One region of the Thermosipho africanus Ob7 genome, then DNA from elsewhere that is predicted to be linked to it. Evidence: riboswitches for the same ligand, from Rfam matches in the RefSeq annotation. Region 1 holds a riboswitch; each other region holds the start of a gene.

Region 1 (4,998 bases):
AATATCAATTCTTATCGATCTTTCTGAAATAGAATTTACTAAAAAATTCATACACGACAGTTATATTTTTCTACCATTTCTTTCTGAAATAAAAAATATTGAATCGCTAATTATAAAATATGTTATTACAAAAAATACCTTTTTAGAAAAAACTCTTAGAAAAATTTCTAAAGATGTATTGACTGAATTTGAAAAAATTAAAAGAAAGCTCTACTTTTTAGAACACAACGGAGTATTTATATCTTCATTTTCCTCTAACTCGAATATAATAGATCTTTTATTTTTATACTTTCTTGAAAGACTAAAAAATGAAAAATTCATTATATACGATGAAAAAAGAAATATCGTTATTAGTTATAATAACCGAACAAGAAAAGTATTAAAAGAAAATAGAGTAAATCTTTTTGTAAAAAGCTACGATCCTGCTCTGCATCTTTGGAATATATATCAAAAAAGTATTACCGCATAACTATTTTCCCCTTTTCATTTTATACATTAAATCATCTGCTTTTCTAATAGCGTTGTCTATATTATTATCTTCAATCTTTGAAATACCCCATGAAAATGTTGGTGAAAACTCAAAGGATTTTTTAAACTCTTCAAGAATTTTTTTCATTAAATCTTTTGCTATACTCTCATCTTTGTTTTTCAAAACAACTAAAAACTCATCTCCACCCATTCTAACAAGAAGATCTGAAGAGCTAATATATGACTTAATTATACTTGAAAGTTTTTGTAATACCTTATCTCCAACATCATGCCCCAGCGTGTCATTGATTTGCTTAAATTTATTTAGATCAACAAAAACCAATACATCTCCTTTTTTCAAAAAGTTACTATTTAAAACTCCCCGGTTGTATGCACCAGTTAATTTGTCTATAATACTCTGTGCGTATAATATATTTACCTCCGTAGATTTTTCTTTATATTCAAAAAGAATGTTAAACACAAAACTTAAATATATAGCTATTACACCGTATGGAGAAAAAAATCTAGCCGGCACATTTAAAATCATAACTAGAGCATCGTGAGATACAGTTATTGCAAAAAATGATGAAAAAATCATATCAAGAGGTATATACGCTCTAAAAGTTATATATACTAAATACAAAGAATCAAGTATTAAAAGAGGAGATACATATGTTGAAACTAACTTTAGCTGATAATCGGAAAATGTTAGCAACACAGAAACTCCCGCAGCAAAATTCAAAATTGACACAATTTTTGCAATTTTACTTACCTTTGAAAAATTATAAACCTCAAATCCAACTATTATTAATAAAAGCGAAAAATATGCAGTTGATACAAATATTTTCCTTAATGGAAACCAAAAACTTTCAAATGACAACAAATCAAAAAGCCAGACCGTTGCAAAAATACTCGAGAGCCCAAAATAAACATATGCATTTTTTCGCAAAAAATTTGCGTTTTTCGAAAGCATTAAAAGCAGTATACCAAGAGTTAACACAAGACCTATCGATATATTTATTAAATTATCCGTTAAAAATCTTAAAAAGACATATTTTTTTCTTTCACCCTCTTTTATCAAATAAAAACTATCAAGCCCTATTGAATAAACTCCGCTAATTTCAACTTCCAAGCTATTTATATTATTTGGAATCTCAAACAACATCGGCACAAACCAAGAATGCGCATTTCTATCGTTAAATCCATATTTTCCAATTAATTTCCCTGAAGAATAGACTTTAATATATGAACAATCAACATATGGGAAATATACATAACTATATCCATTTGGAATTTGAAATTTCAAATGGAATGTCCTTCTTGAATTTAGAGTTGAAGAAATCGGAAGAGAAATTCCATTCTCCGCCTTTACTATTTTTACTCCTTTAGGATATGATAAATAATAAAAGGATATGGGAAAAAATGCAAATATGATAAAAGCTATCAAAAAGTATTTTAAATAAAATCTAAACATCAAAAAAACGCCTCCCACGTTTTATTTTAACACAAAAAAGCAGGATTTTTATCAAAATTCAACTTTTTACAAACTTAAAAAAGACTGATATAGTTTGACATAAAAAGAAAGATAGAATATAATTTTAGTGTATCGGGGTGTAGCGCAGTTGGCTAGCGCGCTTGCATGGGGCGCAAGAGGTCGCTGGTTCAAGTCCAGTCACCCCGACCAAAAGGCCGGGCTAACCGGCCTTTTATAGTATATAATATAGAAAACCATCATAGGTTAAGGGAACACCGGTGAAAGGCCGGGGCTGCCCAGCAACCGTAACCGGGGACGAAATCCACAGGATGCCACTGGGAGTATTTCCTGGGAAGGCGTGGAGAGTAGGTTGATCCGGGAGCCGGGAGACCTGCCTATGATGAAAGTCACTTCCCGAATGCTAGGGCATTTCGGGGAAATTTTTGTTTTTATTAAGGTGAAAATATGAAAGGATGCTACTTACTATTAATTGAATTGCCAATAGATACCAAAATAAAAAAATGGAATCTAAAAAAAGGTACTTACGTATATGTAGGCTCTGCTATGAACAATATTGAAAAAAGAGTATCTAGGCACCTGTCCAAAAATAAAAAGTTGCACTGGCATATTGACTATCTTCTCGATAAATCAAACGTAAAATCAGTTGTAATGGTTTCTTCAGAAACAAAATGCGAGGAAAAGATTTCACTCTACATGTCTCAATTTTTTACAGGTCCAAAAGGGTTTGGCAGTTCAGATTTAAAAGTACAGACCAATCTATATTATATAGATAATTTCGATAATTTTTCAAAAATACTTTCAAACATACTCAAGGGGGAATTAAAATGAACGAGGCAGGATATCTTGAAGAACTTGCCAGTAAACTTTTTAAAATAAAAAAGCAAATTCCATTGCCAATGTTCAAGGACAAAAGAGTTTATGTATTTGCAGCAGATCATGGAGTAGTACAAAACGGAGTTTCTGCGTATCCTAAAAACGTGACCTATCAAATGGTTTTAAATTATTTTAAAGGTGGTGCAGGTATAAACGTCTTTGCAAGACATATGGGGCTTAAATTTTTTGTAGTAGATAGTGGCGTAGATTATGATTTTGAAGATAATCCTTCATTGATAAAAATGAAAGTAGGATATGGCACAAAAGATTTTTCAATGGGGCCTGCAATGACAAGAGAAGAAGCAATTACATGTATTGAATATGGAATGAAAGTTGCAAAAAAAGCTATAAGCCAAGGAGCAGATTTACTTGTAATAGGTGACAAAGGTATTGGAAATACAACAACGGCAACCGCAATATTTGCCTCATTTGGCTTTGATGTGAATAAAATAACCGATATTGGAACACCTATTCCTCCTTCTTCTGTAATAAAGAAAAGAAATATTGTAAAGAAAGCTTTGAAAATAAATAGGCCAAATCCAAATGATCCAATTGATGTTCTCTCTAAGGTTGGTGGATACTGCATAGGTCAAATGGCAGGTTTCATCTTAGAAGCTTTTAAAAATAAAGTCCCCGTGGTTATAGACGGATTTCCAACAACCGCCGGATTTTACCTAGCGTATAAGATAAATGAAAGAGTTTTAGATTACGCCTTTTTCGGACATTTATCAAAAGTAAAAGGGCATAAAGTCATTTTGGATAGCCTAGGTGTAAGGCCTATCTTAGATCTTGATATGAGGCTTGGTGAAGGAACAGGTGCGGCATTATCCGTTTATTTAATAGAAGCCGCTATAAAATACTTTAACTTTAAAAATGAAAAGGTGATATCATGATAACCCTTATAACTGGTGGTGTAAAATCAGGAAAAAGTAGTTTTGCTTTAAAGTTATCAGAAAACTTTAAAAAAAAGGCATTTATTGCAACTGGTGTTGCTTTTGATGAAGAGATGAAAAAAAGAATAGAAAAACATAAACAAGAAAGAATAGGTTTTGACACTTTTGAAGAACCAATAGAGGTCTATAAAATCATTGAAAGTCTAAATCAAAAATATGAAGTTGCAATACTTGACTGTCTCACAACCTATCTTGGAAATCTATATTATTATGAAAAAGATATAGAATATTATACAAAAAAACTTATTGATTCACTAAAAAGAGTTAATTACAACTTAATTATTGTCACAAACGAAGTAGGATGGGGAATAATACCAGAAAATAAACTTTCAAGAAAATATGTAGACAACTTGGGACTGCTCAACAAAAAAGTTGCTTCACTTTCAGATAATGTTTATTTAATGGTATCGGGGATAGGGGTGAAAATAAAATGAAAATAGGAGCCACTTCTTGGCTTATTCCAGGAGGTTATCTTGAAAATGTTAAATTAGTTGCTGAAATAGTCGATTTTGTAGAACTTCTTGTTTTTTCATTTGACATGGAAACAAGACATATGCTAAAAAATGAACTTCCAGAACTTTATAAAATCTCAAAAAAATACGGACTAGAATACACCGTACACCTTCCAACAGACTGTATAAACAACGTCGAAGATGCATTTAATTTTTTTGAAGAAAGTAATTTACCAATATTAAACTATGTTGCCCACCCAATAGATTGTATAGAACCTTTATTGAAAAAATCAGACAAAATTTCCGTGGAAAATCTAAAAAAAGACATTTTAATACACAATAGAACGGTATTTGATATAGGTCATCACATCTTAGGTATGAAAGTAACAAAAGAATTTTTCGAAAATACCGTAGAATTTCATTTAATGGGGGTAAAAGGAGATCAAGATCATCTAAAACTAGACAAAGAAACACTTTTGCTTTCAAAAGAATACATGAAATTAATGCCAAATCTTAAATATATATGTTTTGAAGTCTTCGATCTAAACGACTTTTTAGATTCCTACAACCTCTGGAGGGAAAATTTATGATAAAAAATTTTCTTCTTTCACTTTCCTTTATCTCAAGACTTCCATTAAATATTAAAGTAAATGACTTTGATAGAAGGGTTAAAAAACTTCCAAGCTTTTTTCCACTCGTAGGTTACATAGTTGGTAGCATATATTATTTTGGAGCCTTATCAAATAACCTGGCACTT
Region 2 (4,998 bases), on a different contig from region 1:
TAGCTAGTTTTTCATAGTTTAAAGTAGTATCAAATGTAACAACAACAATATCAGGTTCTTCACTATCTACAACCTTATGTCCAATATTTTCAAATACTTGTTTAATTGCCTTGTTTCCTACAAGATATATTTTTTTGGGTCCAAATTTTTCAATCAAATATTCAGCAGTTTCAATGCCAGCAGTAAAAATTTGATCAGCATTTATTGAAAGACCAGCGTTTTTAAACTCTAATAAATAATCATCAATTGATTTGTTTGAATTGTTTGTCAAGAAAACAAATTTTTTGTTTGCTTTTAAAACAGTGTTTGCAAACTCAATTGAACCAGGGAAAAGCTTTCCACTTAAGGAAAAAGTACCATCGATGTCAAGAACGAATAACTTAACATTCTCTAATTTTTTAAGAGAATCTTTTATAAGAATTTTCATTTTTTCACCTCAAAAGATATTATACTATTATTTTTGTTTTTTAAGAAGGATGAACATTAATGGTGCACCAATAAACGATGTAACAACACCTATTGGAACTTCAATGGGAGAAGCTATTGTTCTAGATATGGTGTCAGAAAAGGAGAGAAAAATTCCACCAAGTAAGATACTGCCAATAAGGCTGTATTTATGTTTTGAACCAGTAAGAATTCTTGCAGCATGAGGAATTATTAAACCAACAAAGCCGATTATTCCAGTTTTTGATACAATTACCGATATTACAAAAGACCCTGCTAAATAAAAGAACCACTTTATTTTTTCAACATCAACACCAAGAATTTTTGCTTCCTCTTCTCCTAAAGCAATTGCATCGAGTTCTCTGTTTTTTATTAATGCAATAAAAAACAGTACAATTACCGATATTGCTGGAATTGTTAAATCATTTATTGTTGTACCAGAAAGACTTCCAAAAAGCCAAACATATGCGCTTGTTAAAGTTTTACGTGAGAGATTTATTAATAAGATTGTAGCAGATGAAAATATAGTACTAATTAATACACCTGAAAGAATAAGGTGAGTTATAGGAATTATTCTCTTTCTTTTTGCAAGAATAATTGTTAATAGTGAAGCAAGTAATGAAAATGCAAAAGAAAATACATTGACACTGACGGTTCTGTTCAATGAAACAGCAACATAAAGTGCTAAAACTGCACCAAAACCGGCCCCTGAAGATGTACCAATTAGATAAGGATCAACAAGTGGATTTTTCATAATTGTTTGGTAGATGTTTCCAACAAGTGCAAGGCCTGAACCAGCTATTAGGCTCATTAATATTCTTGGAAATCTAACATTCCATATGAGGAATTTTATTTTCTCATTTTCAGGATTAAATATTTGAGAGATTGGAATTTTCACAGTTCCTATAGAAAGATTTATAAGAATTACTAAGAAGAACAAGACTGGAAGGATGATCCTTCCAGTCTTATAAATGTTTATTTTAGTCATTATTTTCCTCCATAAAAGAAGTTATAAAAAATTTCAAGATATTTTACTATATCTGGAGATATTGAGCTTATGTCGTTGCCATCAATAACAAATATTTTGTTGTTTTTAACGGCCTTAAGGTTTTTAAATATTTCATGCGATTTTATTTGCTTTATAGTTTCATCTGCGCTAATGTATGATGCGACAATTATTATATCAGGATCATTGTATGTTAAAAATTCCCAATTTACAGAGAACCATCCATTATTACCAGAATAAGGAGCACAAATATTTACTCCACCTGCGTATGTAATCAATTCATTTACATAAGAGCCAGTTCCTGCAGTCCAAAGGTCTTTTGTTTCATTATTTGGAACTGTTATTGTGAAAAAGACTTTTGGTCTTTTTTCAAGAGGCACTTTTGAGCTCTTTACACCATAGTCTGAAATTGTTTGTTTTATTTTATTTGCAATTTCAGATGCTATTTGTTCTTTACCAAATACATTTCCAAGAAGCATTACATCTCTTGCAACGTCATTTAGTGTTGTAGGATTTAAAACAAGTGCTTTAATACCGAATTTTTCTAGCTTTTGAACTTCTGGAAGTTGAAAACCACCGAAAGTGATTACAATGTCAGGATTTAATGAAATAATTTTTTCTATGTTTAGTGGTACCATATTTCCAATTTTTTCAGCATTAAAAGAATCCCAATCTGTAACACCAACTATATTCTCTCCAAGACCAAGTTTTACAAGAAATTTTGTAGAGCTTGGAGCAGCAGAAACTATCCTTTCAGGTATTTTATCAAAGCTTACCAATCTTCCGGCATCATCAACAATAGAGAGTGCAAATATAAATGTAGTTAATAAGACACTTAAAAAAATAGCCAATCTTTTCATCCTTTATCCCTCCTATATAATATTTTAAAGAAAAATGCCCACCCTTAGGGACCGCAAAGGTGGATTGCTTTCCTTTCAAATAAGGTATCCCGACTTCCGGATCATCCTACTCTCCACGCCTTCCCAGGAAATATCCCAGTGGCATTTTGTGGATTTCGTCCCCGGTTACGGTGGCGTCCCCGTGCCGGACTTTCACCGGCTTCCCTTATTTGAAAGGGAAAATATTAAGTTGCTGCAAATAGATTATAACACTAATATTGTTCTTTTGCAATTTGTCTTGCAATCTTGTCTATTTCAAAAATTTCTTTAAAATCATTTATATTTCCATTTATTTTTTCGCATGTGTTTATGACTATATCAGCTATTTTTGAAAATTTTATTTGACCATTTAGGAATTTTTCTACAGCAATTTCGTCAGCTGCATTGAAGGCTATTCTTTTTGCAAGTTCCTTAATTATACTTCTTCCATAGAAAAAAGCAGGATATTTTGAGGGATTTACATCTTCAAATATAAAATTTTTACTTTCAAAATTTGGCCAATTTTTATTTTCGTATAATCTATTTGGATAACTTAGTGAGTAAGAAATTGGAATTTTCATATCTGGAAATCCAAAATGAATTTTTACAGTCCCATCTTTTAAAAATACAGCTCCATGAACTGTTCCAGTTGGATGTATTTTTACCTCAATATTTTCCAATTCAAAGAGTTCGAAAGCTTCAATTACTTCAAATGCTTTATTTACCATTGTTGAAGAATCTACAGTTATTTTTTTACCCATACTCCAAACTGGATGGTTTAATATATCTTCGACTGATAAATCATCTATATTTTCTTTATCTCTTATTGCACCACCAGATGCAGTTATTAATATCTTTACCACACTTTCATCAAATATCTGAAAAATTGCAGAATGTTCACTATCAACTGGTATTAGCTCAACGTTATTTTCTTTACAAGCTTTTTTTACAAATGGACTTGCACAGACCAAAGCTTCCTTTGTAGCAAGTGCAAGCCTTTTTGTGTAAGGTATAGAATCAATTGTTGCAAGAACACCATCAAAACCAGGTATTGCAGCAACTACAATATCAGGTTTGATTTTTTCCACCATATCTTTTATAGAACTTACATTATATTTTACAGGAGAGTAAAAGTATTCGACTTTAAAATCTTTTATAATTTTTTCAGCAAGAGTAGTATTCTTCCCGAAAGCTATACCTTTTACTCTAAAGTTATCAAGTTTTTTAATTACTTCAAGAGTTTGCATTCCAATTGATCCAGTTGCTCCTAATATTACAACGGTTTTTTCTTCCATCTAAAGTAAATCACCTCTCCTTTTTCTACATGTATTTTTATTTTTTCAGCCGTTGTTTCGTTACTTACACCTATTGGATTTTCTATACCCATGTTACCATTGAAGGGATATTTAAAACCTTCTATCATAAAAGTTGAATTACACAAAGGAATAAAAGACCATATTTCACCTATTTTAACTTCTTTTTCAAGTGTATTATTTTCTTTTAAAATTGCAGATTCTAACTTTTCGGAATTTAAGTAAATATTTGCATCAAATTTTTTTAAAAGTCCATAGAGTGCAAATATCATATCTATCCTTTCACCTTGGAAATTTATTATTTCTATTTCTTTAAAACCGTTTTCAAGAGCATATTTTATAGCAAGTTCGCAATCTGTTTCATCCTTTTCTTTGGGGTATTCGATAATTTTCACAGATTGTTTTTTTAAAAAATCTATCGTTTCATTGTCAATAGAGTCAAGATCACCTATTACGATGTTTGGCAATATATTTCTTTTTTTGAGTAACTTTGCTCCACCATCAACAGCTATTATGTGGTTTGTGTTTAAAACTAATGTTTCATCAATATTACCATTTAAAACAATTGTTGCCTTCACTATATCCCTCCTAATGTTATAATATATACAAGAAAATTATATCATGGAGATGAAAGAATGATAGTAAGGGCAAAAAATTTAACAAAAGTGTATGGTAAAAAGGAAAAATTTGAAGCTTTAAAGGGTGTTAACCTTGAAATAAATGAAGGTGAAATTCTTGCTATTTTGGGGCCATCTGGTTGTGGTAAAACTACTCTTTTAAATTGTCTTTCAGGACTTGATGAGCCAACATCAGGTGAAGTTGAAGTTCTTGGAAAAAGACTTGACAGAATGAATGAAGAGGAAAAAACAATTTTTAGATCCGAAAACATGGGGTTTATTTTCCAATTTTTTAATCTTATACCAGTTCTAACTGCTGTTGAAAATGTTGAGATTCCTTTGCTGATTTCAAAGAACGGAACTCCAAGTGAGATTAGAAAAAAAGCTCTTGAGTGGCTTGAAAGGTTACATATACTTCATAGGAAGAATGCTTATCCGTCAGAAATGTCTGGTGGTGAACAGCAAAGAGTGGCTATTGCAAGGGCATTGATTAATAATCCAAAGATTGTTTGGGCAGATGAACCAACTGGGGCGCTTGATACAAAGAATAGTCAAGAGATAATCGATTTAATCATTAATATGAATAAAGAGCTAGGAACAACATTTGTTATTGTCACTCACGATATAAATGTTGCAAAAAAGGCACATAGAATTATTAAAATGGATAGTGGGCAAATAGTTTCTGAAGAGATTCTTGTGAGAGGATGAAGGAATGTATATTCCATTGTTAATTGAAGACT
Region 3 (4,998 bases), on a different contig from region 1:
AGTTATTGTGATGATTTTTTTAATTCCTGAATCAATGGCTTCAAATATAGCACTTTTAGCATAAAGGGTCGGAACAAAAACCACGCTAGTATCACATTTATATTTTTTTACAGCTTCGAACATGTTATCAAAAACAGGAATATTTTCAATATTTGTTACTTTATTGTTTTTTGAAACTCCACAAACTATATTTGTTCCATATTCAATCATTTTTTTGTGTGAAATTTACCATATTTTCCAGTAATACCTTGAGCACAGACTTTTTCATTTCCATTAATCATGATACTTCCCCTTATTGCAATTTAATCATCTCGTACATATCATCAAAATAAGCTATGTTATTTTCATCTAATATTCGTTTGGCTTCGTTTTCATTGGGTCCGGTAATTCTTACAAGTATAGGAACATTTTTATTTTCGTTTTTGAATTTTACGATTGCTTTTGCTATTTCGTCGCATTTTGTAATACAACCAAATATATTCATTATGATTTTTATACATTTAGTGATTTTAGTGATCTCATTGCTTCTAAAGTTATATTTGAATTTGCTCCACCACCAAGATCCAAAAAGTTGGCAGGTTTTCCACAATATAGATTTACTGCATCCATTGTTGCCATAACTATTCCAGCTCCACAACCGATACTGCCAATATCACCATCTAATTTTACAAAATGAAATGGATATTAATCATTTACAAATTCTTGAGCCCATTTTTGTCTAAATAATGCATTGTCATCAAGATGCATTACACAATCAAGCGCGATTAACTTGCCATTTTCATCTTCTGCAAGAAGATTAATTTCAAGAAGAGTCAATTCTTTTTCAATAAATAATTTATATAGCTAATAACAATATCGTGAAATTTATCAGGCAGCTTTTTATAATCATTTATGTTTAGATTTAAAATATTATTTTTATTGTTTTCAATTTCTATACCACCACTTTCTGAGAAAAGAATTTTTATATCTGTTTAATATTTATTTTTTCTTCAACAAGAATTGCATAAGGTTTTTCACCATGGATATCTTTTTCTAATAGATTTTATGTATTGGTGAAAAATTCGTCTTTTGTGTTTGCAAATTTCCACCTGCTTTCATTCTGCTTTCAACAAGGACTTGACTTTTTAAAACTGCTGGAAGAAATTTTACTTGTAGACTGTCTGAGTTTTTAATTACATAGCCATTTGGTGTTTCAATCCCTGCTTCTTTTAAAAGTTTTTTACCAACAAACTCATGAATTTTCACTATCTCACCTCCAAAGTATTGAATAAAAAATTTTTCTCAATCTTCCCTCGAGATTGAGAAACGTTTTGAAATAAAGGCAGGTCTCCTGGCTTCCGAATCATCCTACTCTCCACGCCTTCCCAGGAATACTTCCCAGTGGCATACTGTGGATTTCGTCCTCGGTTACAGTGGCGGGGCCGCGCTGGATTTTCACCAGCTTCCCTTTTAAGCCAAATAGGCACCTTTATTCCAAAATAATATTCACTTTTCTAGAGAATTATAACAAAAATTATAATTTTTGTAATCTTTAATTATTTTATAAAAAGCCAATTAATCGTGTATTATTCTTCGAAAGCAAATTCATTTTTAATTTTTTTAACGCTCATATTGATTATTGGACTGTTAAAAATTGATAGAGCCAGCTTTACTATATACTGTGATAATATCATATTAAACAATACGTTAAGATCATATGAGCCAAAAAAGGATACTACAACGAAAACTATAGAATCTACAAATTGAGTGATTATCATTGAAAAAGCATTTCTAAAAGTAATATTTTCATAGTTGAATAGTTTTTTAGGTAAGTTAAAAGCCCAAATATTAGTATATTGTGCTGAAAGATAAGCTAAAAAGCTTGCTAATATTATTCTTGGAGTTGAATTGAAAACTGTTATATAAGCATTATTTTTGTCAAAAATATTTGATGGTGGATAAAATATTACTAAATATGAATATATTACTAAAATAAGTGAGGCTAAAAATCCAACTTTGATAACCTTTTTTGCCATATTAGCTCCATAAACTTCAAATATTATATTAGATATTCCAAAGCTAAGTGGATAAATTAAAACTGATAAAGTGATAACAAATGGGCCAATATTAACTAGTTTTCCTGCTATTATGTTTGAGATGATAATGACGGCAGTAAACAATCCTGTTAAAAGTATTAACCTTTCCTGTGATTTTTCCATGATCAACCTCCTTATCTATATATTAACAATTCATTTAGCATCTTATTCTATAACATTGTGTAATAGATTTCAAGTAAAAATAAAGTTAATAACCTTAAATCTTTATAAATATGAAAGTTTGTATTGTTAATATTTTTTATAGTTCTAAAAAACTGAAAAATGTTTATTTTTCTGGTATAATAAATAGTAAAGGGGGTAAAAAGTATGAATAATATTTGTTTATATGATGATGGCAAGCATAAATATTACCTTCTTGGTTGGGAAGAGACAGAGGATCCAAATATGGTTCCAACTAATCAATATTTAATTATCCATGAAAATAAAGGTTTTTTATTAGATCCAGGTGGAGCTCATGTTTTTCCAAGGGTGCTCGCAAATGTATCTGAAATTATTGCTCCTGAAAATATAGAAGGAATATTTTATTCGCACCAAGACCCTGATGTTTCTTCTGGAATAACGATGTGGCTTACAATAGCAAGCAGAGCAAAAATTTATATTTCAGAACTTTGGATAAGATTTTTACCACATTTTGGCGTTTTTGATAAAAACAGAATAGTTGGACTAAAGGATAGAGGAGAAAAGGGTGTTAGATTTTCTGGATATACACTTGATTTTGTTCCGGCACATTTTTTGCATGCCCCAGGTCACTTTAATGTCTATGATCCAATCTCTAAAATATTATTTAGCGGTGATATAGGTGTTTCTTTACTACCATTTAGTCAAAGGGTGCAAATATATGAAGGCGACTTTAAAAATCTAGTAAGTGCAATGGAAGGTTTTCATAAAAGATATATGACTTCAAATGCTGCTTGTAAGATTTGGGTTGATAGAGTATCAGAATATGAAATTTATATGATTGCTCCACAGCATGGTGCCGTTTTAAAGGGAAATGTTGTCAAAGAATTTTTGAAATGGTTTAAGACATTGAAATGTGGTAGCGATATAATTGAACAATTTTACGGGAGATGATAGATATGAAAATAGATGAAAAAACTTTAAATACTTTATCATCGGCTTTTTATGTACAGAATTTGATGTTATCTTTTATGGCACAGTTGGATGAAGTATTAGTTTCAAGGATAAATGATATAAAAGATGATATAGAAAAGATTACCAGTAGATTTGAAGAATTAAATGATAATATTTTTAAGCTTCTTGAGAGTTTTTCAAAAGAAAGTAAAAGTATAGTTGAAAACGTAGAATATGCTACAGAAGTTAATCAGAAAATTAATGATGATTTAAAAAGTCTTGGAACAGATGTTGATAATGTTTCATTAAAATTTAAAGATACAATAGGTAAAACATCAGAAACTTTTGAAAAATTTTCAAAAGTAGAAGAGCTTGTAAAAGCTATACAGAGGATTGCAAAACAAACAAATTTATTGGCATTAAATGCATCTATTGAAGCTGCAAGAGCAGGAGAATATGGAAAAGGATTTTCTGTTGTAGCATCTGAAATTCAAAAGTTGGCTGAAGAATCACAAGAAACATCCGCTAATATTTCAAAGATAATTTCTGAGATTTCAAATTCTGTAAATGAATCTATTAATTCGTTAAAACAAATAGAGGGATTATTTAGTGCAGTGCAAAATTCATTAAGCGAAGCATTAAATTATATGAAAAAGAATATTCAGGTGTTAGTAAGCTCCAAAAAATTGTATGAAGATACGAGTGAAAGTTTGGAAAATGAATATAAATTGTTGTCAAATGCAGTGGAAATTTTAGGTGAAACTTCTAAGGAATTTAATACGATTAGTGAAGTCATACGTTCAATCGTTAAAGCACAAAATTCTTTGAAAGATTTAAAGTTATAGAAAGGAAGGAAATGTATGAAGGAAAAGGCTTTTTTAATTATACATGGTTTTGAACAGAGAGATGAATTATTTAAATTAATAAAGTTATTGAAAGATAATTTTCCAGAAAAGGAGCTGATTTTTGCAACGACGACTCCAACTAATTTAGAATGGAAACTATCAGATTTGATAGTTGAAATTGAAAAGGAGCATGAATTTATGAAAAAGACGAAGCAGAAGTAGAGAAAGGTTTTGGAGGTGATTCTATTGGCTCGATTAAGAGTATATGAGCTTGCTAGACAACTAGAAATGGATACAAGAGAATTGATGAAGGAGCTGCATGAGCTAGGAATAGAGATAAAAAGTCACATGAGTTATATCGATGAAGAAACAGTTAATCTTCTTCTTGAGATGTATGGAACCCAAGAGGAAGAAGAGGAACTTATTGAAGAGTATGAAGAATATGAGGAAATTGATGAAGAAGTTAATGGGAAACACTTTAAAAACAAAGAAGGTTCTTTAGAAAAGTTACAAACAAACAAAAAGAAAAATTCAGTAAAAATAACTGAAGAAGATCTAAAATTGGACAAATTTGCTGAAAAAATTGGAATTCCACAAAACAGGATTATACAGGACTTTTTTATGAAAGGTGAAATCCTGAAACCAGGTCAGTCGCTCAATCTGCAACTTGCGAAAAAAATTGCCAAAATGTACGATGTAAGGATTTCATTTGAAACTGAGGAAAAAGAAGAAGTTATAGAAAATCCTTTAATTGAGATAGAAAAATACTTTGAAGAAAAATACAAAAATCCCGAAAATTTGAAAGAAAGACCACCAGTAGTTACAGTAATGGGTCACGTTGACCATGGTAAAACAACATTACTTGATTATATAAGAAATACAAGAGTAGCCGAAAGAGAAGAAGGCGGAATTACACAGAGCATTGGTGCTTATCAAGTTGAAGTTAACGGCAAGAAAATTACGTTTATTGATACACCAGGACACGA

What was found. A riboswitch is a leader RNA that binds a small molecule or an ion and turns the genes downstream of it on or off. The one in region 1 is predicted to bind cobalamin.
Region 2: it holds a riboswitch for cobalamin, as region 1 does, so the genes downstream of both, OB7_RS01615 (ABC transporter substrate-binding protein) here and OB7_RS08340 (GIY-YIG nuclease family protein) in region 1, are expected to answer to the same signal.
Region 3: it holds a riboswitch for cobalamin, as region 1 does, so the genes downstream of both, OB7_RS09895 (hypothetical protein) here and OB7_RS08340 (GIY-YIG nuclease family protein) in region 1, are expected to answer to the same signal.

The regions. Positions count from the first base shown of each region.
Region 1 is NZ_NKRG01000008.1:33,102-38,099, reverse strand. It holds gene OB7_RS08355 (DUF4130 domain-containing protein) at 1-469, shown strand, start outside; gene OB7_RS08350 (GGDEF domain-containing protein) at 470-1,942, opposite strand; tRNA gene OB7_RS08345 (tRNA-Pro) at 2,076-2,152, shown strand; cobalamin riboswitch at 2,187-2,355, shown strand; gene OB7_RS08340 (GIY-YIG nuclease family protein) at 2,408-2,791, shown strand; gene cobT (nicotinate-nucleotide--dimethylbenzimidazole phosphoribosyltransferase) at 2,788-3,729, shown strand; gene cobU (bifunctional adenosylcobinamide kinase/adenosylcobinamide-phosphate guanylyltransferase) at 3,726-4,223, shown strand; gene cbiR (cobamide remodeling phosphodiesterase CbiR) at 4,220-4,831, shown strand; gene OB7_RS08320 (adenosylcobinamide-GDP ribazoletransferase) at 4,828-4,998, shown strand, end outside.
Region 2 is NZ_NKRG01000001.1:311,330-316,327, forward strand. It holds gene OB7_RS01605 (HAD-IIA family hydrolase) at 1-427, opposite strand, end outside; gene OB7_RS01610 (FecCD family ABC transporter permease) at 455-1,432, opposite strand; gene OB7_RS01615 (ABC transporter substrate-binding protein) at 1,432-2,310, opposite strand; cobalamin riboswitch at 2,373-2,537, opposite strand; gene OB7_RS01620 (1-deoxy-D-xylulose-5-phosphate reductoisomerase) at 2,562-3,623, opposite strand; gene OB7_RS01625 (thiamine diphosphokinase) at 3,602-4,219, opposite strand; gene OB7_RS01630 (ABC transporter ATP-binding protein) at 4,277-4,966, shown strand; gene recG (ATP-dependent DNA helicase RecG) at 4,971-4,998, shown strand, end outside.
Region 3 is NZ_NKRG01000001.1:401,463-406,460, forward strand. It holds gene OB7_RS02035 (succinate--CoA ligase subunit alpha) at 1-210, opposite strand, end outside; gene OB7_RS09890 (hypothetical protein) at 293-484, opposite strand; gene OB7_RS10140 (hypothetical protein) at 493-618, opposite strand; gene OB7_RS10145 (hypothetical protein) at 685-816, opposite strand; gene OB7_RS09895 (hypothetical protein) at 1,033-1,245, opposite strand; cobalamin riboswitch at 1,304-1,485, opposite strand; gene OB7_RS02045 (queuosine precursor transporter) at 1,566-2,198, opposite strand; gene OB7_RS02050 (oxygen-binding di-iron domain-containing protein) at 2,403-3,167, shown strand; partial or broken gene OB7_RS10200 (methyl-accepting chemotaxis protein) at 3,533-4,012, shown strand; gene OB7_RS02060 (DUF3783 domain-containing protein) at 4,028-4,234, shown strand; gene infB (translation initiation factor IF-2) at 4,259-4,998, shown strand, end outside.